One region of the Janthinobacterium sp. SUN118 genome, then DNA from elsewhere that is predicted to be linked to it. Evidence: predicted binding sites of a transcription regulator. Region 1 holds the regulator's gene; the other holds the start of a gene.
The links. The regulator NrdR, encoded in region 1, represses ribonucleotide reductase genes. The targets are predictions, from matches to a motif close to CACNANATNTNGTG.
Positions count from the first base shown of each region.

Region 2: O0880_RS02375 (ribonucleoside-diphosphate reductase subunit alpha) is a predicted target of NrdR. The motif match lies at 5,155-5,168, and genes of this name have one in related genera.

Region 1 is NZ_JAPUBV010000005.1:251,765-262,661, reverse strand. Features, by position in the region: gene O0880_RS25160 (ExbD/TolR family protein) at 1-121, opposite strand, end outside; gene tolQ (protein TolQ) at 137-826, opposite strand; gene ybgC (tol-pal system-associated acyl-CoA thioesterase) at 873-1,274, opposite strand; ZMP/ZTP riboswitch at 1,589-1,715, shown strand; gene glyA (serine hydroxymethyltransferase) at 1,827-3,074, shown strand; gene nrdR (transcriptional regulator NrdR) at 3,220-3,681, shown strand; gene pilV (type IV pilus modification protein PilV) at 4,059-4,652, shown strand; gene O0880_RS25130 (PilW family protein) at 4,649-5,608, shown strand; gene O0880_RS25125 (PilX N-terminal domain-containing pilus assembly protein) at 5,617-6,276, shown strand; gene O0880_RS25120 (PilC/PilY family type IV pilus protein) at 6,273-10,202, shown strand; gene O0880_RS25115 (type IV pilin protein) at 10,494-10,897, shown strand, end outside.
Region 2 is NZ_JAPUBV010000001.1:512,041-522,937, reverse strand. Features, by position in the region: gene O0880_RS02380 (ribonucleotide-diphosphate reductase subunit beta) at 585-1,736, opposite strand; gene O0880_RS02375 (ribonucleoside-diphosphate reductase subunit alpha) at 1,936-4,887, opposite strand; gene ampD (1,6-anhydro-N-acetylmuramyl-L-alanine amidase AmpD) at 5,282-5,893, opposite strand; gene O0880_RS02365 (sigma-54 dependent transcriptional regulator) at 5,871-6,971, opposite strand; gene O0880_RS02360 (PP0621 family protein) at 7,098-7,358, opposite strand; gene ccsA (cytochrome c biogenesis protein CcsA) at 7,355-8,158, opposite strand; gene O0880_RS02350 (ABC transporter substrate-binding protein) at 8,415-9,359, opposite strand; gene O0880_RS02345 (MacB family efflux pump subunit) at 9,552-10,897, opposite strand, start outside.

The DNA of each region.
Region 1 (10,897 bases):
TCACCATGAAAATGATCAGCAGTACCAGCATCACGTCGATATATGGCACGACGTTGATTTCCGACTTGAACTTGCGGCCTCGGCCGCCGCGCATGCCGCCGCTATTGAATGAAGAGCCCATGGACGCTGCTCCCTCTTAGCGCGACTGGCGCTGCAGGATGTTGGAGAATTCCTCGACGAAGCTTTCGAAGCGGATCGCCAGGCGGTCGATGTCATGCGAGAAACGGTTGTAGGCCACGACGGCGGGAATGGCCGCGAACAGGCCGATGGCGGTGGCAATCAGCGCTTCGGCAATGCCGGGCGCGACGGCGGCCAGCGTGGCTTGCTGCACGTTGGCCAGGCCGCGGAAGGCGTTCATGATGCCCCACACGGTGCCGAGCAGGCCGATGTACGGCGAGACGGAGCCGACGGACGCGAGGAAGGCCAGGTGCGATTCGAGCACGTCCATTTCGCGCTGGAAGGCGGCGCGCATGGCGCGGCGGGCGCCGTCGAGCACGGCGCCGACGTCGAGCGCTTCGCGCGAACCGTACGATGCCTTGCCCTTGATGAATTCGCCCATGCCGGCATCGAAGATGCGGGCCAGCGCGCCGCTCTGGTCGCGGTTGCCGTTGGCGCTCTGGTGCAGCGCATGCAGGTTGCCGCCGGCCCAGAAGCTGCGTTCAAATTCGATGGTTTGCTTGCGGGCCTGACGTACCGCAAACATCTTGCGGAAAATGTAGGTCCAGCTGGTGAGGGAGATCAGCAACAGCAGGGCCATGATCAATTGCACGATCAGGTGGGCATTGGAGATGAGCGCGAGGAAAGAAAGATCTTGTGTAACGTTCATTGGCTGGCAGTCTGTTGGTGAATTGTCCGGGGGTGGCGGGTAGGGCTCAGGCGGCGCGCATGCGGACCGCCACTGCATCAGGCACGGCGCGCGGGCGCAGTGCCGAGTCGACGCAGCCGATCTTGACGCGGGCCGTATTGAGCAGGCTGTCGCCGCACCAGGCTTGTTGCAGGAAAACGATGGAGGCGCGCCCCATTTTCTCTATGCTTAAGGTTAATCTTATCGTGTCATCGAGTCTGGCCGGCGCATGATAGTCGGCGTTGACGCTTTTGACAACGAACATCGCGTCATGCTGTTGCAGCAGTTCCTGCTGGCCTACCTCGATGGCGCGCAGCCATTCTGTGCGCGCGCGCTCAAAGAACTTCAGGTAGTTTGCGTAGTAAACGATGCCACCGGCGTCGGTGTCTTCATAGTAGACACGTACGTTCCAGGTAAAGACTGAAGGCATGTTTATTGCGCCAGTAGTGAGATTGAGCAACATTTTACGCGATTTTTCTTCTTGTGACTTGAGGCGCTTGCCTGAATGCCATGCAAAAGCAGCATGCAAGTTGCACCGCAGCATTGTAAGTCTGGGGTGTCCAATGGCAAGCTTCGTAACATACGCTTACATGCCGCAGCCAGGTTTAAGTTCAGCTTAAGAACTGGCGTAGCGGCCCGGTTGATGCTGCGGCGTGCCCGGGCTTGCATGGCGCGCGGCGATTATAGCCGCACCGTTGCATTCCTTGCTCAATTTGAGCACTTAACTTACAATTTGATTTCCATTACGTCTCACGTGACTGGCGAAAAGTCGAAGCGATCTCCACAGTGTGGCGGTCCGCTTACCGGCGAAAGGTGGACACCCACCGGGAAACGTGAGATTTTTCATCAGCCGTTCGCCTGGGTAGCCACTATGGAAAAGCACGAAGAGGCTGCCTGTCCAATGTTGTTATTCACTTAACGCCGGCTCCCCTCATTCGATCCAACCTGCCAGTACAAGCACCCTCATACTTGGAGTTTTTACATGTTTGCAAAAGATCACACCCTCGCCAACGTCGATCCTGAATTGTTCGCCGTCATTCAAAAAGAAAACGTGCGCCAGCACGATCACATCGAGTTGATCGCGTCGGAAAACTACACCTCGCCAGCCGTGATGGAAGCGCAAGGTTCGCAACTGACGAACAAGTATGCCGAAGGCTATCCAGGCAAGCGCTACTACGGCGGCTGCGAATACGTCGACGTGGCCGAGCAACTGGCGATCGACCGCGTGAAACAGCTGTTCGGCGCCGAATGCGCGAACGTGCAGCCGAACTCGGGCTCGCAAGCGAACCAGGGCGTGTTCTTCGCCATGCTGAAACCAGGCGACCTGATCATGGGTATGTCGCTGGCCGAAGGCGGCCACCTGACGCACGGCATGCCGCTGAACATGTCCGGCAAATGGTTCGACGTCGTGTCCTACGGCTTGACGGCGGAAGAAGACATCGACTACGAGGCCATGGAACGCCTGGCGCGCGAACGCAAGCCCAAGCTGATCATCGCCGGCGCGTCCGCATTCTCGAAAAAGATCGACTTCGAGCGTTTCAGCAAGATCGCCAAGGAAGTGGGCGCCTACTTCATGGTCGACATGGCCCACTACGCCGGCCTGATCGCCGCCGGCCTGTACCCGAACCCGGTGCCATTCGCCGACTTCGTCACCTCGACCACGCACAAATCGCTGCGCGGCCCGCGCGGCGGCATCATCCTGATGAAGGCCGAGCACGAAAAAGCCATCAACTCGGCCATCTTCCCCGGCATCCAGGGCGGCCCGCTGATGCACGTGATCGCCGGCAAGGCCGTCGCCTTCAAGGAAGCGCTGAGCCCTGAATTCGTCGACTACCAGAAGCAAGTGATCAAGAACGCCGACGTGCTGGCGAAAACTCTGATCAAGCGCGGCCTGCGCATCGTTTCCGGCGGCACCGAATCGCACGTCATGCTGGTCGACCTGCGCGCCAAGAACCTGACGGGCAAGGAAGCCGAAGCCATCCTCGGTTCCGCGCACATCACCTGCAACAAGAACGGCATCCCGAACGACCCGCAAAAGCCATTCGTCACCTCGGGCATCCGCCTGGGCAGCCCGGCGATGACGACGCGCGGTTTCAAGGAAGCGCAAGCGGAAGAAGTGGGCAACCTGATCGCCGACGTGCTGGACAATCCGCATGACGCCGCCACCATCGAGCGCGTGAAAGCGGCCGTGAAAGTGCTGGCCGACGCGCACCCGGTCTACGCCGCATAATTATTTGTCCAGAATGTGTCATACAGAGTAAGATTCTGTCTGACACATTCCGTTGTGCCCATGGGCGCCCGGAGTGATTCGGGCGCCCTTTAATTTAAGAGCGGCGATTTTCCGTCATTCACTACTATAAAGTTGTATCCGCCACATGAAATGTCCATTTTGCCAGCACGGCGACACCCAGGTTCTCGATACGCGCGTATCGGAGGAATGGGATGCCATACGGCGCCGCCGCCGCTGCAGCAAATGCGACAAGCGCTTCACCACCTATGAGCGCATTGAACTTATCATGCCGGCCGTCGTCAAAAAGAATGGCAGCCGGACGGAGTTCGCTGCGGATAAGTTGCGCGGCAGTTTGATGCTGGCCTTGCGCAAGCGCCCCGTCGCGGCCGCCTCAGTGGACACGGCCATCGCGTCCATCCAGGAAAAACTGCTGACCAGCGGCTTGCGCGAAGTCGATTCCGGCTATATCGGCGAACTCGTCATGCAGGAATTGAAGCGCCTCGACAAGATCGCCTACATCCGCTTCGCTTCCGTCTACAAGAATTTCGAAGACCTGGCCGAGTTCCAGGATGCGATCGCCGAAGTGGGACAGGCGCGCAAGCCCTGATTTGCCTCTGATCGCGGCGCGCTGGCGGCTGGCGTGCGGCGGACGTTTCGGCGCCTTGCCGTCCGGCGATTCGTCGCCTCACTGTCGCACCATCTCATTCGTCCATCGTCCAGACTCGATGCACCCTGCAGGGCTGGCCGCCCTATGGCCGCATCGTCACGGCCGCGTGTAGGCGCCACCTGGCCATGCCGCGCGCGATGCTGCTGCTTGCCTGGCGTTTCCGGCAAGCGGTCTGATCAATTCCAGCAGCTTTTTTTCTTCGCGCCGCGCCTTTTTGCCACATCGTTTGCGCTGCCGCATACCAGAGTCTTTGACCGCGCCTATCGTGTAGCTGGGCCGCCCGTTCCTGCGGTCCGTTTTGCGCGAGGGAGCACTTCATGGACAACGGAGGCCGCCGCAGGGCGACGATGGTCGGCAGCAGCCTGGTCGAGGTGCTGGTGTCGCTGCTGCTACTGGCGCTGGGCTTGCTCGGCGCCAGCATATTGCAGCTGACTTCCCTGCGCGCGCGCCATGAGTCGGCGCTGCTGTCGGCCGGCGCCCAGCTGGCTTCTGGCATGGCCGAGCGCATGCGCGCCAATGGCGGCCTCCTGCATGGTCCCGACGCCAACAATCCCTATTTGAACCTGGCTTACGAAGCGGCGCCGGATGGTGACGAACCGCCTGGCGGCGCGCCCGACTGCTTTGGCGCCTCCGCCTGCGGCGCGGCACAGCTGGCGCAATTCGACATCGCCGAGTGGAAACAGCAGCTGCATGTCGCCTTGCCCGGCGCGCGCCTGCTGATCTGCCGCGACGCCCAGGCATGGGACAGCGCCGCGCAAGGCTTGCACTGGGCTTGCAGCGGCGGCAAGGGCGCGCCCATCGTCATCAAGCTGGGCTGGCGTGGCCGCCGTCCCGACGGCAAGCCTGCCGTGAATGGGGCCGGCGAGTCGCTGCCCAAGCTGGCATTGCAACTGGGCGGAGGCGGCGCATGAATGCCGCACGACGCTGGCGTGCCGGCATGAGCCTGGTTGAATTGCTGGTGGCCCTGTCCCTGGGTGCCTTGCTGATGCTGGCCGCCAGCACCGTGCTGCTGGCGGCCAGCGGCAGTTACTTCGACCAGTCCGCCAGCGCGCGCCTGGATGACAACGGCCGCTATGCGCTCGATGCCATCGCCAGGGCCGTGCGCCAGACGGCGTACGTGAATTGGGACAGCAGCGCCGCGCCGGTCGCCCACGCGGCGCATGACAGCGCCAATATCGCCGGGCTCGACGCGCACAGCCTGGACAAGAACAGCGAGGGCATCAGCCAGCCGCTGCCGGCCGCCGTGCATGGCAGCGACGTGCTGGCCTTGCGCTATTACGGCGCCGGCATGGGAGAGAACGGCGATGGCTCCGTCCTCAATTGCGCCGGCTTTGGCGTCGGCGCCGCGCAGACGGAGGCGCAGCGGGGCTGGAGCATTTTTTATGTGGCGCAGGGCGCCGACGGCGAGGGAGAATTGCGCTGCAAGTACCGCGGCGCGAACGGCTGGGGCGCCGACGCCATCATCCGTGGCGTCGACACCTTCCAGGTCCTGTATGGCCTCGATACGGATACGCCGCCCGATGGCGTGGCGAACCAGTTCGTCAAGGCCAGCGCGCTCGACGCTTACGATGCGGCGCTGCTGCTGGTGGGCGCCAGCGCGGCAGAACGCCAGCGCGACTTTGCCCGCCGCACGCACTGGAAGCGCGTGGCCAGCGTGCGCGTGGCGCTGCTGCTGCATGGCGAGGCGGGCGAAGCGGAAAAGACCGGGCCAGCGCAGTTCGACCTGTTTGGTGCCGCGTATGCGGAGGCGCATGGCGCCAGCGACACGGGCGTGCGCATCGCACGTTCAGCCCTGCCTGACGCCTTGCGGGGCCGGCTGCGGCACATGCTGCAGACCAGCATCCTGCTGCGCAACGGGCCGGCATAGGCGGCACGATGGCCAGCGCTGGCGCCAGCTGCGGCTCACCGGTTTGCCTCCAGCGGGGGGCGACCCTGGTGTACGTGCTGTGCCTGCTGGTCGTGATCCTGTTGCTGGGCATATCGGCGGCGCAGATGGCATTGCTGGGCGAAAAGGCGGCTCGCGGCGAGCGCGACCGGTATATCGCGTTCCAGGCCGCGGAGGAGGCATTGATGGATGCGCAGAACGATATCGAAGGCTTGCCCGGCGCGCCAGGACGCAGCAGCCTGTTCGCGCCGGGCAGCGCGGCGGGATTCACTGTCGGCTGCGGCGATGGTGGCGAGCTGGGCTTGTGCTTGCCGGCGGAAAAGGGCGCGCCGGCGCTGTGGCTGAGCATGGCGCTGGGCGGTGCCGAGGCGGCCAGCGGGAGCGACGGGAACCGCACCGTACCCTATGGCCGGTTTACGGGCGCGGCCATGCAGACGGGACAGGGCTTTTTGCCATTTCGCCGGCCCCGCTACATCATCGAGTTGCTGCCGTTTCACCTGCCCGGCGAAGAGGCGGGGGCCGTGATCGGCAGCCTCGCCACCGGAAATTATCTGTACCGCGTGACGGCCATCGGTTTTGGCGCGCAGGACAGCACGCAGGTGGTGCTGCAAAGCTATTACCGCAAGCAGGTAGCCGGAGCGGGGCCATGATCGCGCATCGGCATCGGCATTGGCTGGCGCTGCGGCGCGCTGGCCGGACCTGGCTGGCGGCACTGTGCTGGCTATGTTGCAGCGTTGCCGTTGGCGCCACCACGCCCACGGTGGCGCTGGAGCGTGCCGACGTTGGCGTGCACGGCGCTCGCGTGCCGCCGAATCTGCTGCTCAACCTGTCGTTCACGCACGCTGCCGCCGCTGCCGCGCATGCAGGCGACTACGCGCCACAGCGCGACTACGCCGGCTACTTCCATGCGCGCATGTGCTACCGCTATCCGTATCGCAGCAAGGATGGCGTGAGCGTGCCGGACTTGCGCGTAGCGACCGCTTACTTCTCTGTCCTGAAGCCGGCCGACGCGCAGCATGGCTGTGGCGGCGATAGTTTCAGCGGCAACTTCCTCAACTGGGCTAGCGCCAGCATGCTCGATATTGTCCGCTATGCCCTGACGGGCGGCGACCGCGTCATCGACGAGGCGCGCAAGACGGTGCTGCAGCGCGCTTATCTGCCTGACAGCCAGAACGGCAACGATGCCATCGACTTTTTCGCCCATCCCGCCTTTTTCCCACGCAAGGTCTTGCGCGAGGGCGTGGCGGCCGCGACACCGTTTGCGCTGGCGCAACTGGCCATCGTTTCCTGTCGCAACCGCCTGCTGTTTGGCGACGCTACGCTGCCGGCGGGCGGCAATTGCGACGTTCCCGGCGTAGCGGGCACTCACGGCGTGTTCCTGGCGCGGGTGCAGGTGTGCGATGTTACCGAAGGGCCGCTGCGCGCTGACCTGTGCCTCGCGTATGGCAAGTACTACAAGCCGGTGGGCGCCGTGCAGCGCCATGGCGGCAGGGTGCGCGTGGGCGTGTTCGGGCACCTGAACGCCGCGCCGCCCGGCGCTGGCTATGTCTACGGTGGCGTATTGCGCGCGCCGCTGGCCCATGCGGGCAGCCAGCGCTGGGCGGCGCCCGATTTTTTACCGCAAGACAATCCCGAGTCCGAGTGGAGTGCCGCCAATGGCGTGTATGTTCCCCAGGGCGCGGGCCATGGCGGCGGGGTGACCGCTTACATCAACGGCCTGGGCCGCAGTCATGTCCTGCATCCCGGCGCCTACGCCAGGGCGGCACCGACGGCCGAACTGCTGTACGAATCGCTGCGCTACCTGCAGGGGCGGCAAGCGAGCGCCGTGGTGCCGCCCGCCACGGCGCCGCCTGCCGTCGATGAAGGTTTGCCTGTCATCACCCAGTGGAGCGACCCGCTGGCGGCCAGTTGCCAGCGCCAGGTCGTCGTCAGCCTGGGCGACGCGGGCATGGCGGGCGATCGTTACGTGCCGGGCAACGTGCCGACGGCCAGTCCGCCCATGCATGCCAGCGACCGCGCCCGCGCGGCCGATGGCTATGCGCCGCCCGCGCTCGATGTCATGGCGTGGACGCGCGCGGTGGGCAAGCTGGAAGGCGAGGGCGGACAAGGCAATCCGGCGCCACGGCCTGAACTGGCCGGACTGGAGTTGCTGGCCGATGAGGCCGATGGCGCCAGCTACCATGCGGCCGGCTTGGCGTACTGGTCGCATGTGCAGGCGCTGCGACCCGGCGCAGGGGGCAAGGGCGGCAGCGCGGTCGAACACCATGCGGGCGACTTGCGTCCGGGCGACCCGGCCGGCGCGCCGCCCGTCACTCCCTTGTTGCTGGCGGCCAAGTATGGCGGCTTTCTTGACGAGGATGGCGACGCCAATCCCTTCCACAGCGCGGTGGGCAAGGCGATGGATGAGTGGAGCGTGGATGGCCGCTGGCCCAGCCATTACCTGGCGGGCAGCGACCCTGCGGCCCTGATCGCCGGCGTGCGCGCCGCCTTCGTGGCCGCCGACAAGGGGACAGGCACGGCGGCACTGGCCGGCCCCTCGCTGATGGCGCTGGCCAGCGGCACGGAGGAGGCGTACTGGTTTCACACGCGGATGCGCCTGGCCGATGGCGGCATGACCTTGTCGCGCACCGCGTTTGGCGTGGACGCCGATGGCGGCATGCTTGCTGGCAAGCCAGTGTGGCGCACCGGCGAGCGCGACAAGGCCATGGCGGATGCTACGCCAGCGACCTTGCGCCCCGTCTACACGCTCGATGGACAGGGCGCCCTGATGCCCTTGACCTGGAACAAGCTCGACGCGCAGCAGCGCGCCGCCTTCGCTGGCGGCGGTGGCGCTGATGGGCAGGACGATGGCCAGGGAGAGGCGCGGCTAGCCTATCTGCTGGGCGGAATGCTGCACGAGGTGGGGCGGCCGGGCGGCTTCCTGCGCCGGCGATCAGGCAGCCTGGGTACGGCGCCTTATGGCAACCTCGCGTACGTGGGCGCGCCGGCGCCGGGCATGCCGGGCGCGGATTACGCCTTGCATCGCAAGCTGCTGCTGCAGCGGAAAAGGATGCTGTACCTGGGCGCAAACGATGGCTTGCTGCATGCGTTCGACGCGCGCACCGGCAGCGAGCTGTACGCTTACCTGCCGCGTGCGCTACTGCGCCCCGCCGCGGCCATGGCGAGCACTCACTACAGTCCAGGCCCCATGCTGGACGGCGCCGCGGCCACGGCGGAAGTGCTGGTGCTGGGACATTGGAAGACAGTGCTGGTGTCCGGCATGGGGGGCGGCGCGCAGGGCGTGTTTGCGCTCGACATCACCGACCCCGCGCGCTTCGCGCAAGACGGGGCGTTGTGGGAATTTACGGACCGCGACGATAAGCTCATGGGCAACGTGCGCGCACCGCCGGGCTTTGCCCGCGTCAACATGGGCGGCAAGGATGGCGCGCCGGCCTACCGCGATTTTGCCGTGGTGGCCAGCGGCTACAACAATAGCGTGGACGATGGCAAGGATACGACGGCGCCAGCCTCTGCGGCCGCCATCTTCCTGCTGGCGCTGGACAAGCCGCCCGGCACGCCGTGGCTGTTGGGAAGCAATTACTACCGGCTGAAAGTACCGATGGCCAGCGATGGCGATGGAGAGGAGGACCCGGTCGCTGGTGCCGGTGCCGGCCTTGGCGCGGCAGCCACCGCCACCGCCCACGCGCTGGGGCCGCCCGCCCTGGTGCCGGGCAGCGACGGGGCGCTGGCCTATCTGTATGCGGGCGATTTGCAGGGCAATATCTGGCGCCTCGACCTGTCCATGGGGCCGCCGTGGAAGGATGGCGTGGGGCGCAAACGCATCTTTGTCGCACGCGATGCGCAGGGCCGGCGCCAGCCCGTGACGCAGCAGCTGAAAGTGGCGTATGCGACCGGCGGCGGCTATCTGCTGCTGTTTGGCACGGGCAAGCTGGTCGAGGCGGCCGACACCTGGCCGGCGGCCTTCCTGTCGCAAGCGTTTTATGCCGTCCATGACGACTTGCGCGAGCAGTCTCCCACGCCCACCCGTGCCGAGCTGGAGCGGCGCAGCCTGGGCGAGGCGGCGGGCGGCGTGCGCGTCGATGGCGCTGAGTTGCGCTACACGGGCAGCGATGCCATGCGCGGCTGGTATCTCGATTTTCTCGATGCCGCGCAGACGGGCGAGCGCAGCATCCACAACCCGGTACTGGCGGCAGGCAAGGTGGTGTTCAATACCGTCTTGCCGGGGCGCGACCCGTGTGCGCGGCCGGCTACGCGCGTGTACGTGCTCGACGTGCTCAGCGGTTTTGCCGCCGACGCCGCCGGCGTGGTACAGGCGGGTGCGCAGACGGGGCAGTTGCACGATGGCCTGGCGCGCGGGCCGCCGCTGGTGATGGAGCTCAACAGTACGGTGGCTGCCGCCAACGCGACGGGGCGTGCCGAGGGGCGCAAGGAACTCGCCGTGCTGCAGCCGGGCTTGTCTGGCGCGGCCGGGCTCAAGGCGCTCAAGGTGGTCAGTGCGCCGCTGCCCGCTGGGCGCATCAGCTGGCGCGAGGTGGCGAACTGGCGTGAATTGCACGAGGCGGCAAAAAAGAAATAGCGTGGCGAGCGCTGTAAAGAATATGAAATTGCCAAAGGTGCAATGAGGAGCGTTGGCGAACATTGATAAGGCAAGGGCCGTTGGCGAAGTCAGTGCGCAGCTGGCGCGGTGGCGGCGCACGCGTGGGCGCAGCGAGAAGGAGGGCGGGAAATGGCCGGGGCCGGGGCATGGAGATGGACAAGGCGGCAAGGCGGAACGCGTGCGCCGATGACCGGCGCAGGCAGTGGCGCTTGCCGCGAGGATCGGACCTGGCATCCGGTGTGTGCGCCGCGTTCCCGTTGCCGTGCCGCTGTGCCCGGTTTCAGCCTGATCGAGTTGCTGGCCGTGCTGGCGATCGTCGCCATGCTGCTGACGCTGGCCTTGCCTGCCTATCATGCTCATGTCGTGCGGGCCAAGCGCGTGCAGGGACAATCGGCCCTGTTGCGGCTGATGCAGCAGCAGGAACGTTATTACACGCAGAACAATCAGTATCTGGCCTTTAGTTCGGCATCGCTGGCGCCGCAGGCGCAGCAATTCCAGTGGTGGTCCGGCGAGGGGCCGGTGGGCAGCGCGGGCGGCAGCGCGTATGAAATCGAGGCGGTCGCCTGTCCGGACATGAGCATCGGCCAATGCGTGCTGCTGCGCGCCCTGCCGGGCACGGCGAAGGTGGATCCGCAGTTTCATGATACCGAGTGCGGCGTATTGTCCTTGAATAG
Region 2 (10,897 bases), on a different contig from region 1:
CGCAGCTGGTGGCAAAGTCTGAATTCGGTCATTCGTTTTCGATGCCGTGCGTTTTTTCGCTCCTCGCATCGCGCTCGCTACAACACCCATGCGTCAAATAAAAAACCGCCATGCCTGAAAAAATTCGGGCACGGCGGCAGACGAAAACGGTGTGGTTTTGTGCATATCCGTGTAAATCTGTATCCCTGTTTTGCGAGGTTTTTTCGTTACCGCGCTGGTTAAAAAACCCCGCATTCTAACGCTCGCATTTGCAATCTCATAAAGTACACGAAAACCTTGTCAATGCGCAACCGGCACGACACGTTTTCGCCCGCTTTTTTGCACGATACGCGTGCTATCGCACAATCGCGCGCCAAATGCCGCCGCCAGCGTATGCGGAAACGATATTTTCAGCCTGCGATGCGGCCGCGCATGGGCTGCGAAAAAACCGGCGCCAGTCTCTTCGCGGCGCCCGCTCCGCATGCATTTTCATGTCGTGCCGATGGCGCTTTCTCGTGTCCTCTGGCGGCGGCATTTTGCAGCGCCGCGCACGAAAAAAAAGCGCCGTCACGAGGACGGCGCTTCTGGCTTTGAAGAGCGAAAGCTTATTCCCAGTTCAGCGCACCGCCGGTCTGGTACTCGGTCACGCGCGTCTCGAAGAAGTTGCGTTCCTTCTTCATGTCGATCATCTCGCTCATCCATGGGAATGGATTTTCCTCTTGCGCGAACAGCGGCTCGATGCCGATCTGCTGCGCGCGGCGGTTGGCGATGAAGCGCAGGTAGCCCTTGAACATCGGCGCGTTCAGACCCAGCACGCCGCGCGGCATGGTGTCTTCCGCGTACGCATATTCCAGTTCCACGGCCTTCATGAACAGGTCCTTGATCTCTTCGCGGAAGGCGGCCGTCCACAGCTGCGGGTTTTCCATCTTGATCGTGTTGATCAAGTCGATGCCGAAGTTGCAGTGCATCGATTCGTCGCGCAGGATGTACTGGTACTGCTCGGCCGCGCCCATCATCTTGTTCTGGCGGCCCAGCGCCAGGATCTGCGTGAAGCCGACGTAGAAGAACAGGCCTTCCATCAGACAGGCAAAGACGATCAGGGACTTCAGCAGCTTCTGGTCGTTTTCCACCGTGCCGGTGACAAACGCAGGGTCGGTCAGGGTGTTGATGAACGGGATCAGGAATTCATCCTTGTCGCGGATCGACTTGACTTCGTTGTAGGCGTTGAAGATCTCGCCTTCGTCCAGGCCCAGCGATTCGACGATGTACTGGTAGGCGTGCGTGTGGATCGCTTCCTCGAACGCCTGGCGCAGCAGGTACTGGCGGCATTCCGGCGCCGTGATGTGGCGGTAGGTGCCCAGCACGATGTTGTTGGCGGCCAGCGAGTCGGCGGTCACGAAGAAGCCCAGGTTGCGCTTGACCAGGCGGCGCTCGTCGTCCGTCAGGCCGTTCGGGTTCTTCCACAGCTCGATATCGCGCTGCATGTTCACTTCCTGCGGCATCCAGTGGTTGGCGCAACCGGCCAGGTATTTGTCCCACGCCCACTTGTACTTGAACGGCACCAGCTGGTTGACGTCCGTCTTGCCGTTGATGATACGCTTGTCATCGGCATTCACGCGGCGCGCCACTTGCTCGGCGTTCGCTTCGGACGGCTCGGCGCCCGCTGGCAGGTTCAATTCGGTATTTCCCAGTGGCGCTTGCTGCGCCGGACGCGGCGCAGCTGCCGACGTGGTTTCATCATCCCAAGACAACGACATAATCTTCTTCCTTTCCATGCCGGTTCACCGGCGTCTGCAACAGGCCCGTTGTACCGGGCAATACAGACATTAACAACATTGAATCAACCCGGCCGTGCCGGGCTGACAACTAAAATTTATACTAAAAACCGTCGCACGCAAGCCCGATACCGGGCAAGTGGCGCAGCCGCACTTCAGAAGGCGGGCTGCGCGCCGGGTTTTACTGGCAGGCTTCGCATTCTTCAAAGCCATCGTCGCCTGGACGCAGGTAGCAGGCTTCGCCATCAGCGTCGTCCGCTGCCGCTGCCACTACTGGCGCCACGACCACCGCTGCTGCAGCCACCACGGCTGCCTGGGCGCTCTGTGCGCTGGCCGACATGCCGCCGTCGACTGCCACGGCGTTCAGGGCGCCCGTCTTGGAGGTCGATTTCTCCATGTGGGTGGCGGCGATGGTGCGCAGGTAGTAAGTGGTTTTCAGGCCACGCAGCCATGCCAGCTTGTAGGTTTCGTCCAGCTTCTTGCCGGAAGCACCCGCCATGTAGATGTTCAGCGACTGCGCCTGGTCGATCCACTTCTGGCGACGCGAAGCCGCTTCCACCAGCCAGCTTGGCGATACTTCAAAGGCCGTCGCATAGATGTCGCGCAGGTCTTGCGGGATGCGGTCGATCTTCACCAGCGAGCCGTCGAAGTACTTCAGGTCCGAGATCATGACTTCATCCCACAGGTCGCGCGCCTTCAGGTCGCGCACCAGGTAGCCGTTGATCTCGGTGAATTCGCCCGACAGGTTCGATTTCACGTACAGGTTCTGGAACGTCGGCTCGATACAGGCCGATACGCCGATGATGTTCGAGATCGTCGCCGTCGGGGCGATCGCCACGCAATTCGAGTTGCGCATGCCGAACTTGGCGATGCGCTCGCGCACCGGGGTCCAGTCCATGGCCGACGAGGAATCGACTTCCAGGTAGCCGCCGCGCTCTTCGGCCAGCAGTTTGACCGAGTCTTGCGGCAGGATGCCGCGGTCCCACAGCGAGCCGGCGTACGATTCATAGCGGCCGCGCTCTTCGGCCAGTTCCGTCGACGCCAGGTAGGCGTAGTAGCAGACGGCTTCCATCGAGGTGTCGGCAAACGACACGGCGGCATCCGAGGCGAACGGCACGCGCATCATGTGCAGGCAGTCCTGGAAGCCCATCACGCCCATGCCGACCGGACGGTGGCGCATGTTCGAATTGCGCGCCTTGTCGACGGCGTAGTAGTTGATGTCGATGACGTTGTCGAGCATGCGCATGGCGGTGCGGATGGTCTTGGCCAGCTTGACGTGATCGAGCTTGCCTTCTTTCATGTGCGCCGGCATGTTCACGGAACCGAGGTTGCAGACGGCGATTTCGTCAGGACCCGTGTTCAGCGTGATTTCCGTGCACAGGTTCGAGCTGTGGACGACGCCGACGTGCGACTGCGGGCTGCGGATGTTGCACGGATCCTTGAAGGTGATCCATGGGTGGCCCGTTTCAAACAGCATCGACAGCATCTTGCGCCACAGGTCCAGCGCGGCGATCTTCTTGAACGAACGCATTTCGCCGGCGGCGGCCTTGACTTCGTAGCCCAGGTACGCCTTTTCAAAGGCCTTGCCGACCAGGTCGTGCAAGTCCGGCGTTTCGGATGGCGAGAACAGGGTCCACTCGCCTTTTTCCATGACGCGCTTCATGAACATGTCGGGAATCCAGTTCGCCGTGTTCATGTCGTGCGTGCGGCGGCGGTCGTCGCCCGTGTTCTTGCGCAGGTCGAGGAATTCCTCGATGTCCATGTGCCAGGTTTCCAGGTAGGCGCAGACGGCGCCCTTGCGCTTGCCGCCCTGGTTGACTGCCACGGCCGTGTCGTTGACCACTTTCAGGAACGGCACCACGCCTTGCGACTTGCCGTTGGTGCCCTTGATGTGGGCGCCCAGGGCGCGCACTGGCGTCCAGTCGTTGCCCAGGCCGCCGGCGTACTTGGCCAGCAGCGCGTTGTCCTTGATGGCGTCGTAGATGCCTTCGAGGTCATCCGACACGGTGCTCAGGTAGCACGACGACAGCTGCGAGCGCAGGGTGCCCGAGTTGAACAGGGTCGGGGTCGAGCTCATGAAGTCGAACGAGGACAGCAGCTTGTAGAACTCGATGGCGCGCGCTTCGCGGTCCGCTTCGTTCAGCGACAGGCCCATGGCCACGCGCATGTAGAAGGCCTGCGGCATTTCGATGCGCACGTCATGGATGTGCAGGAAGTAGCGGTCATACAGGGTTTGCAGGCCGATGTAGCCGAATTGCAAGTCGCGGTCGGCGACGATGGCTTTCGCCAGGCGTTCCAGGTCGAAGCTGGCCAGTACCGGGTTCAGCAGGTCGTTGGCGATGCCCTTGGCAATATATGCGGGGAAATACGTCAGGTATTCGGCGGCAGCGGCCGCTTGCGGCACTTCCTTGCCGAACACTTCCTTGCGCACCGTGTGCAGCAGGATGCGGGCCGTGACCTGGCTGTAGGCCGGATCTTTTTCCATCAGCGCGCGCGCCGCCAGGATGGCCGACTTGTGCAGCTCTTCGACGGGCACGCCGTCGTACAGGTTTTTCACGGTCTCGGCCAGAATGGCGTCGGCATCGACGTGCTTTTCCAGGCCGGCGCAGGCGGCGTTGATCAGGTCGCGCACTTCCTGCATGTCCAGCAGGCGGCGCACGCCGTTGTCGGTGACGTTCAGCTGGGGCGCCGTGACTTGCGCGGAAGCGCCTTGCGCTTCCTTCTGCAGGCGGCGCTCTTCCATGTGCTTGGCGCGGTACAGCACGTAGGCACGCGCCACGTCATGCTCGCCCGAACGCATCAGCGACAGTTCCACCTGGTCTTGCACGTCTTCGATATGGAAGGTGCCGCCGCCCGGATGGCGGCGCACCAGCGCGGCCACGACACCGTCAGTCAATTGTTCCACCAGTTCGCGGATGCGTGCCGACGCCGCGCCCTGGCCGCCGTTAACGGCCAAAAACGCCTTGGTCATGGCGATGGCGATTTTCGAAGGCTCAAATGCCACCACCGCACCGTTGCGGCGGATGATGCGATAGTCGCCCAAGGCTGCGCCGGTACTTGCCACGCTGTGGGCCGCGCTGGGCGCTGGCGATGCTGGCGTTGGATTGATGGAAATATCTTGAGGTGATTGCATTGAAGCTCCCGTTGTCAGCTAAAGTCAGCCTGCAGTTTTGCTGCCGCGTGTGTTGTTGAATAGAACGCCCGATGCTCAGGGTTTCTTCAGGTAATATTGTTGCTAAATAATAAATTCATAATGCGCAAACAGGGTCAGAATCCATATTGCCAAACCGTACTGCCGGGCTGGCGCGAAACACGATCAAGGGTGATAAACCGCCAGTTCCCGTTGCCATACCGGCAAGCAGGGTAGCTTTGACAATAATTCTGAAAACGTCTGAGATGGCACTACATATAGTCTTTAAATCCAAGTTCTGCACTAATTGTAGTGCCCATCGAAATGGGATGCAATAGTTTTCCGGCATCCGCCAGCGTAATTTTTTGTACTTTCTTATACGATTTCGGTTGACTTTTCAGGGCAGCGGCGGGAAGCCCAATGCCCGCGAAGTAAGCGCTAACGCAGCTTGCCGCGCCAGGGTTTCCAGCCAGCATACTTGATAAAAATGCCAGTCAAAAAATGGCCCCGGATCCGTCTTCCTGCCCGGCGCAATATGCTCATGTCCACGCACCTGGCTCAGCCCGTAGCGCGCCACCAGCGCCGCCGTCAATGCCGCCAGGACATGGTATTGCCGCGGCTGGAAGGGCACGCAGTCCGAGCCTTCCATTTCGATACCGATCGAATATCCATTGCACTGCGGGCGTCCCTCGAACGAGGACGTGCCGGCATGCCAGGCGCGCTGGTCAGCCGAAACATATTGCAACAACGCACCATCGCGCCGCACAAAAAAGTGCGCCGACACCTGCAAGCCACGCAGGTCGGCGAAAGAAGGATCGGCATTATAATCTACCCGGCCGGTAAACAAGTCCGACACATGCGGCCCGCCAAAGTGGCCACCCGGCAAACTGATGTTATGGATCACCAGCAAGTCGATTTGCGCGCCATCGGGCCGCGCATCCCAGTACGGCGATTCGTAGCGCACGGCGCCATCGCACCAGCCGTCTTCATCTATCTTCCATGCCGTCATCAAGCCGGGGCTCCTGTATCGTCAATTTTTGCATTCTGTAACGCAACTGGCGCACGCTGAGCCCCAGTTGCCGCGCCGCCCGCCCGCGGTGATAGCGTTCCCGCTCCAGCGCCAGCACGATCATGTCGCGCTCGGCCCGGCACAGATACGCCGCCAATGGCAGGACGGCCACCTCGCCGCGCGGCGCCATGCCGGGCAGCGACAGTTGCCGCTCCAGTCCGGGCGCCGCCACTTCCAACGGTGCGGCGCCAGCCGCGGCGCGCATCGGCGCGGGGACCGGAAGCGGGACGGCTGGCGGCAAGCCCAGGCCGTCGAGCGCGATCACGCCGCCGTCGGCGAAAGCCAGCGCCCGTTCCAGCAGGTTTTCCAGCTCGCGCACATTGCCCGGAAACGCATAATTGCCCAGTGCCGCCAGCACCGGCGGCGCCAGCCGCACGGCCTGCCTTGGCGCCAGGCGTGCCAGTATCGCCTCACATAATACCTGCAGATCGCCGAGCCGTTCCCGCAACGGCGGCACGGCCAGCTCGATCACATTGAGCCGGTAATACAGATCGCGGCGAAAGGTGCCGGCCGCCACGCCGCGCGCCAGGCCATGCTGGCTGGCGCACAGGATGCGCACGTCGACGGCTTCGTCGGTGCTGCCGCCCAGCTTGCGCACGCGGCGCTCCTGCAGGGCGCGCAACAGCTTTACCTGCATGGCCAGCGGCAGGTCGTCGACTTCATCGAGCAGCAGGCTGCCGCCGTGCGCGGCCTGGAACAGGCCCTGCCGTTCATGCAGCGCGCCCGTATAGGCGCCCTGGCGGCAGCCAAAGAATTCCGCCTCCATCAGCGCTTCGGGTATCGCCCCGCAATTGACGGCGATAAACGGAAAAGGGGCGCGCGCGCCCTGCGCATGGATGGCGCGCGCCGCCAACTCCTTGCCGCTGCCCGACTCGCCGCGGATGGCCACCGGCGCGCCGCAGCCGGCGATGCGGCCGATCTGCGCGCGCAGCGCCTGCATGGCGGCCGAGTTGCCGCTCAATTGCGGTGCCGGCGGCATGCCGATGGCGGCCACGGTACGCGGGCTGAGGCGGGACATGGGCTGGCCTTTCTGCGATGGCGCTACGGGTCGCTTCCTGCAGATGCTACGCCAGACTGGCGGTGGGGGACGTTACGATACGGATGAGCAATGCGGGAAACGGCGCCCGCCTGCCCGTCGCCGGCGCTACAGGGTGGCGTGCGCGTGACTGCAGTAATCGTGGCCCTTGGCCTGCACGTTTTCGGAAGCCGGGTAATACACGCCGCAATGGGCGCAGCACAGCATCAGCTCGGCATCGGGCAATTCCTGCGGCCGGCCGGGCGGTGCAAACGGATGCGGCGGCTGTTGCTGCTGCGCGCGGGCGCGCTGCTGCATGCCGCGGATCTTGCTGCGGATAGCGAACAGCACCAGGAACACCAGCGCCAGCCAGAATAAAACACGTGTCATGCGAATCCTCGGTGTAAAACCACTTCAAGTACAAAACGGCTGCCGACATAGGCCAGTAGCAAGGTAGCGAAACCGGCCAGTGTAAAGCTCAAGGCCGTCTTGCCGCGCCAGCCGCGGAAGCGGCGACCGGCCAGCAAGGCGGCAAATAGCAGCCACGACAGCATGGTAAACACCGACTTGTGATCCCAGTTCAAGGCCTTGCCAAACAATTGTTCGGAAAACACAATGCCCGACAGCACGGTCAGGCTGAGCAGGATGAAGCCCAGGCCGATCATGCGAAACAGCAACTTCTCCATCGTCAGCAGGGCCGGCAGCTGGTCCAGCGCGTTGCCGATGAAACCGCGGCTTTCGCTGCGCGTATGCAGGCGCGATTCCTGCAACGCCATCAGCACGGCGTGGAAGGCGGCGATCGTCAAGGTGCTGTAGGCAAGCACGGCCACGGCGATATGCCAGCCGAAGACGGCCGACTTGCCTTCCATGCTGACCTGGCTGCCGGGAAAGGCCCATGCCAGGCCGATGGCGATGACGGCGCTGGGCATGACCATCCGGCGCAGCCCATCGAGGCTGAAATTGCGGTTTTCTATCCAGTAGGCGCCCACCGATACCCACAGCGCGGCCGACAGCATGGCGGAAAAACCGAAGCGCAAGGTGCCTGGCGCCATCAGGTCGAACCACAGGGTGGCGCCGTGCGCCAGCCAAGCCACGCCCGTCAGGCCGGCAATCAGCCGGGCCCGGGACGAGGGAAGCACCGCACACACCACATACCCCAGGGCGGCGATGAGAAAGAAATAAGTCTGCATAGTTTAAGTTTACACCATAGCCGGCAAGCGCGATTCAAGCGACAGTATGGGCTATGGGCACTACGCCGCCAGCCGACACCGCAAGCCTGCCATGATATCGCGCCTGAGGCGTGACGGGGTGGCGCACCCTCAAGAATTCAACAATCTTTCGCGCCGCTGCCCGCCGCCTGTCTCGCCGCTTGCCTATATATATTAGTGTGCCGCAAAAAAATGATGGCCCGCTCAAGCGGGCCATCGGGCACTGCCGGTATCCGGCTTACTTGACGTTCAGGCTCTTTTTCGCCTGTTCCAGCAAATCCGTCTTGACCCAGTCCTTGGCCACGGGCGGCTTCGTCATGCGTCCCACGCCCGTCTTCACCATCACATCGGTGGTCACCTGGATATGCTCGGGCGTGATGTCGTAGGAATACGGCGAATTGCTGATCGCATCGTCGAAGTCATCCTTCGTGATCTGGCCACGGAACACCACTTCGCGCACGTATTTTTCCGCCGTCGCCTTGTTGTCGATAAAGGTCTTCGTCGCTTCGACGAAGCAGCGCATGAATTTTTCCGCCACGGGACGGCGTTCCTTGTAAAACTTTTCCGTCATCACCATGGTGCGCACGGGCTCGCCGATCGGCGTGTCGTACGGTTTCAGGATTTCCGTGCCGAAACCTTTGTTGATCGCCTGCGACGATTGCGGTTCCGATTGCATCATGGCATCGATATTCTTGCCCATCAGCGCCTGGTTCAAGTCCGCGTAGGCAAGGAACACCAGCTGCACGTCCTTGCCCTTGGTTTCGGAATACGTCAGGCCCGCTTGCGCCAGTTCGGCCAGCAGCAGCACTTCCTGGATGCCGCCGCGCGTCACGCCCACGCGCTTGCCCTTCAATTCCTTGACGCTGGCGATCTTTTGCCCCGCCCCGCCCACCAGGCGCGCGCCGCCCTTGGCAAAGCCGGCCACCACATAGATGGGCGCGCCGCCCGCGCGGCCGGAAATGGCTGCCTCGGAGGCCGTCGCCCCCACGTCCAGCTCGCCCGCGATGATGGCCTGCATCACGTCGAGGCCCTTGGCGAAGATATGTTCTTCCACCTTGATGCCGCACTTGGGCGCGATTTCCTTGATGTACGACACGGCGCCGTAATGGGCAAATTTCAAGTTACCAAGACGCACGACTTCCTGCGCCTGGGCCTGGACCGCGCCCACGCTGAAAGCCAGCATGAGGGCGGCGGTGATACCGGCCTTCAAGGTTAATTTCTTACGCATCGGGTTCTCCTGTGGTGGTTGGTGTGTGCCCGCAAGGGCAAAACTACGCGAAACACGGCTTTTTTATTATGGGGAGATAGTACCGCGTGTTAGAGCCAGGGCAACATTTTTTTGCCGGCAGCCATGCTGCCGGCGTTGCCACAATAGCTACTGTCCGGCCAGCGCCACGACAGGATCGAGCCCGGACGCCTTGCGCGCCGGCATGAAGCCAAATACCAGCCCCGTCACCACGGCGCAGGCAAAGGCGCCGCCGATGGCGCTCAGCGAAAAGATCACCGGCACCTCCCACACCAGCAGCACGGCGGCAAAGCTCACGCCGACGACGATGCCGGCCACGCCGCCCACCACCGACACCAGCACGGCTTCCGTGAGGAACTGGCGCAGGATGTCGCGCCGGCGCGCGCCCGTCGCCATGCGGATGCCGATCTCGCGCGTGCGTTCGCGCACCGTCATCAGCATCACGTTCATGACGCCGATGCCGCCCACCACCAGCGAGACGGCGGCGATCAGGCTGAGCATCATGGTCATGTTGTCCTGCGTGCGCGCCTCGGCGGCGATCGAGGCGGCCGCGTTGCTGATGCCGTAGTCGCGGATGCGGTGGCGCTCGAACATGACGGCGTCGACGGCTTTCTCCGTCTCGGCGATGCGCTTCACATCGTCGGCCGCCAGCACGATATACGTGGGCTCGCGCTGGCCGAAGACGCGGATGCCGGCCGTGGAGAACGGCAGCAGCAGCACGTCGTCCTCGTCCTTGTCGCCCGTCAGCGCGCCCTTCTCGCTCATCACGCCGATCACCTGGAACGGCACGTTGCCGATCAGGATATTCTGTCCGACGGGATTGGCGATGTCGGGCATCAGCTTGTGCGCCAGACGCCAGCCCAGCACGGCGACGGTGGCCATCTCGCGCTCATCCTGCTGCGTGAAGAAGCCGCCATAGGCCAGCGGCCAGGTCTGGATCTGCGGCAGCGCCGCGCCCGTGCCGCGCACATACGTCTGCACGTCGAGGTTGCCATGGCGGATCACCTTGTTGCCGGTGACATTCGGCAGCACGTGGGAAATGCCGGGCACTTCCTCGAGCGCCTCGAGGTCGGCCAGCGTGATGCTGCGCCCGGGGATGCGCGAGCTTTCGCCGATCGACGACATATATAAGAGGTTCGAGCCGAAGGCGCCCAGCTGCGCCATCACTTGCTGGCGCGTGCCCAGGCCGATGGCCAGCATGACGATCACGGAAGCGACGCCGATGATGATGCCGAGCAGGGTCAGGCCCGTGCGGAAGCGGTTGATCCACATCACGCGCCAGGCGGCGCGCGCCGCGTCGAGCAGTTCCGTGCCCAGCGAGGCGCCCGTATCGTGCGCGGCGCGCGACATGTCCAGCGGCGGCAGGGCCGTCGCCGTGGCGGGAATGGCGATGGCGCCCGAGTCTTCGACGATCTCGCCGTCGCTGATCTCGATCACGCGGCGCGCCTGGGCCGCCACCTTGCGGTCATGCGTGA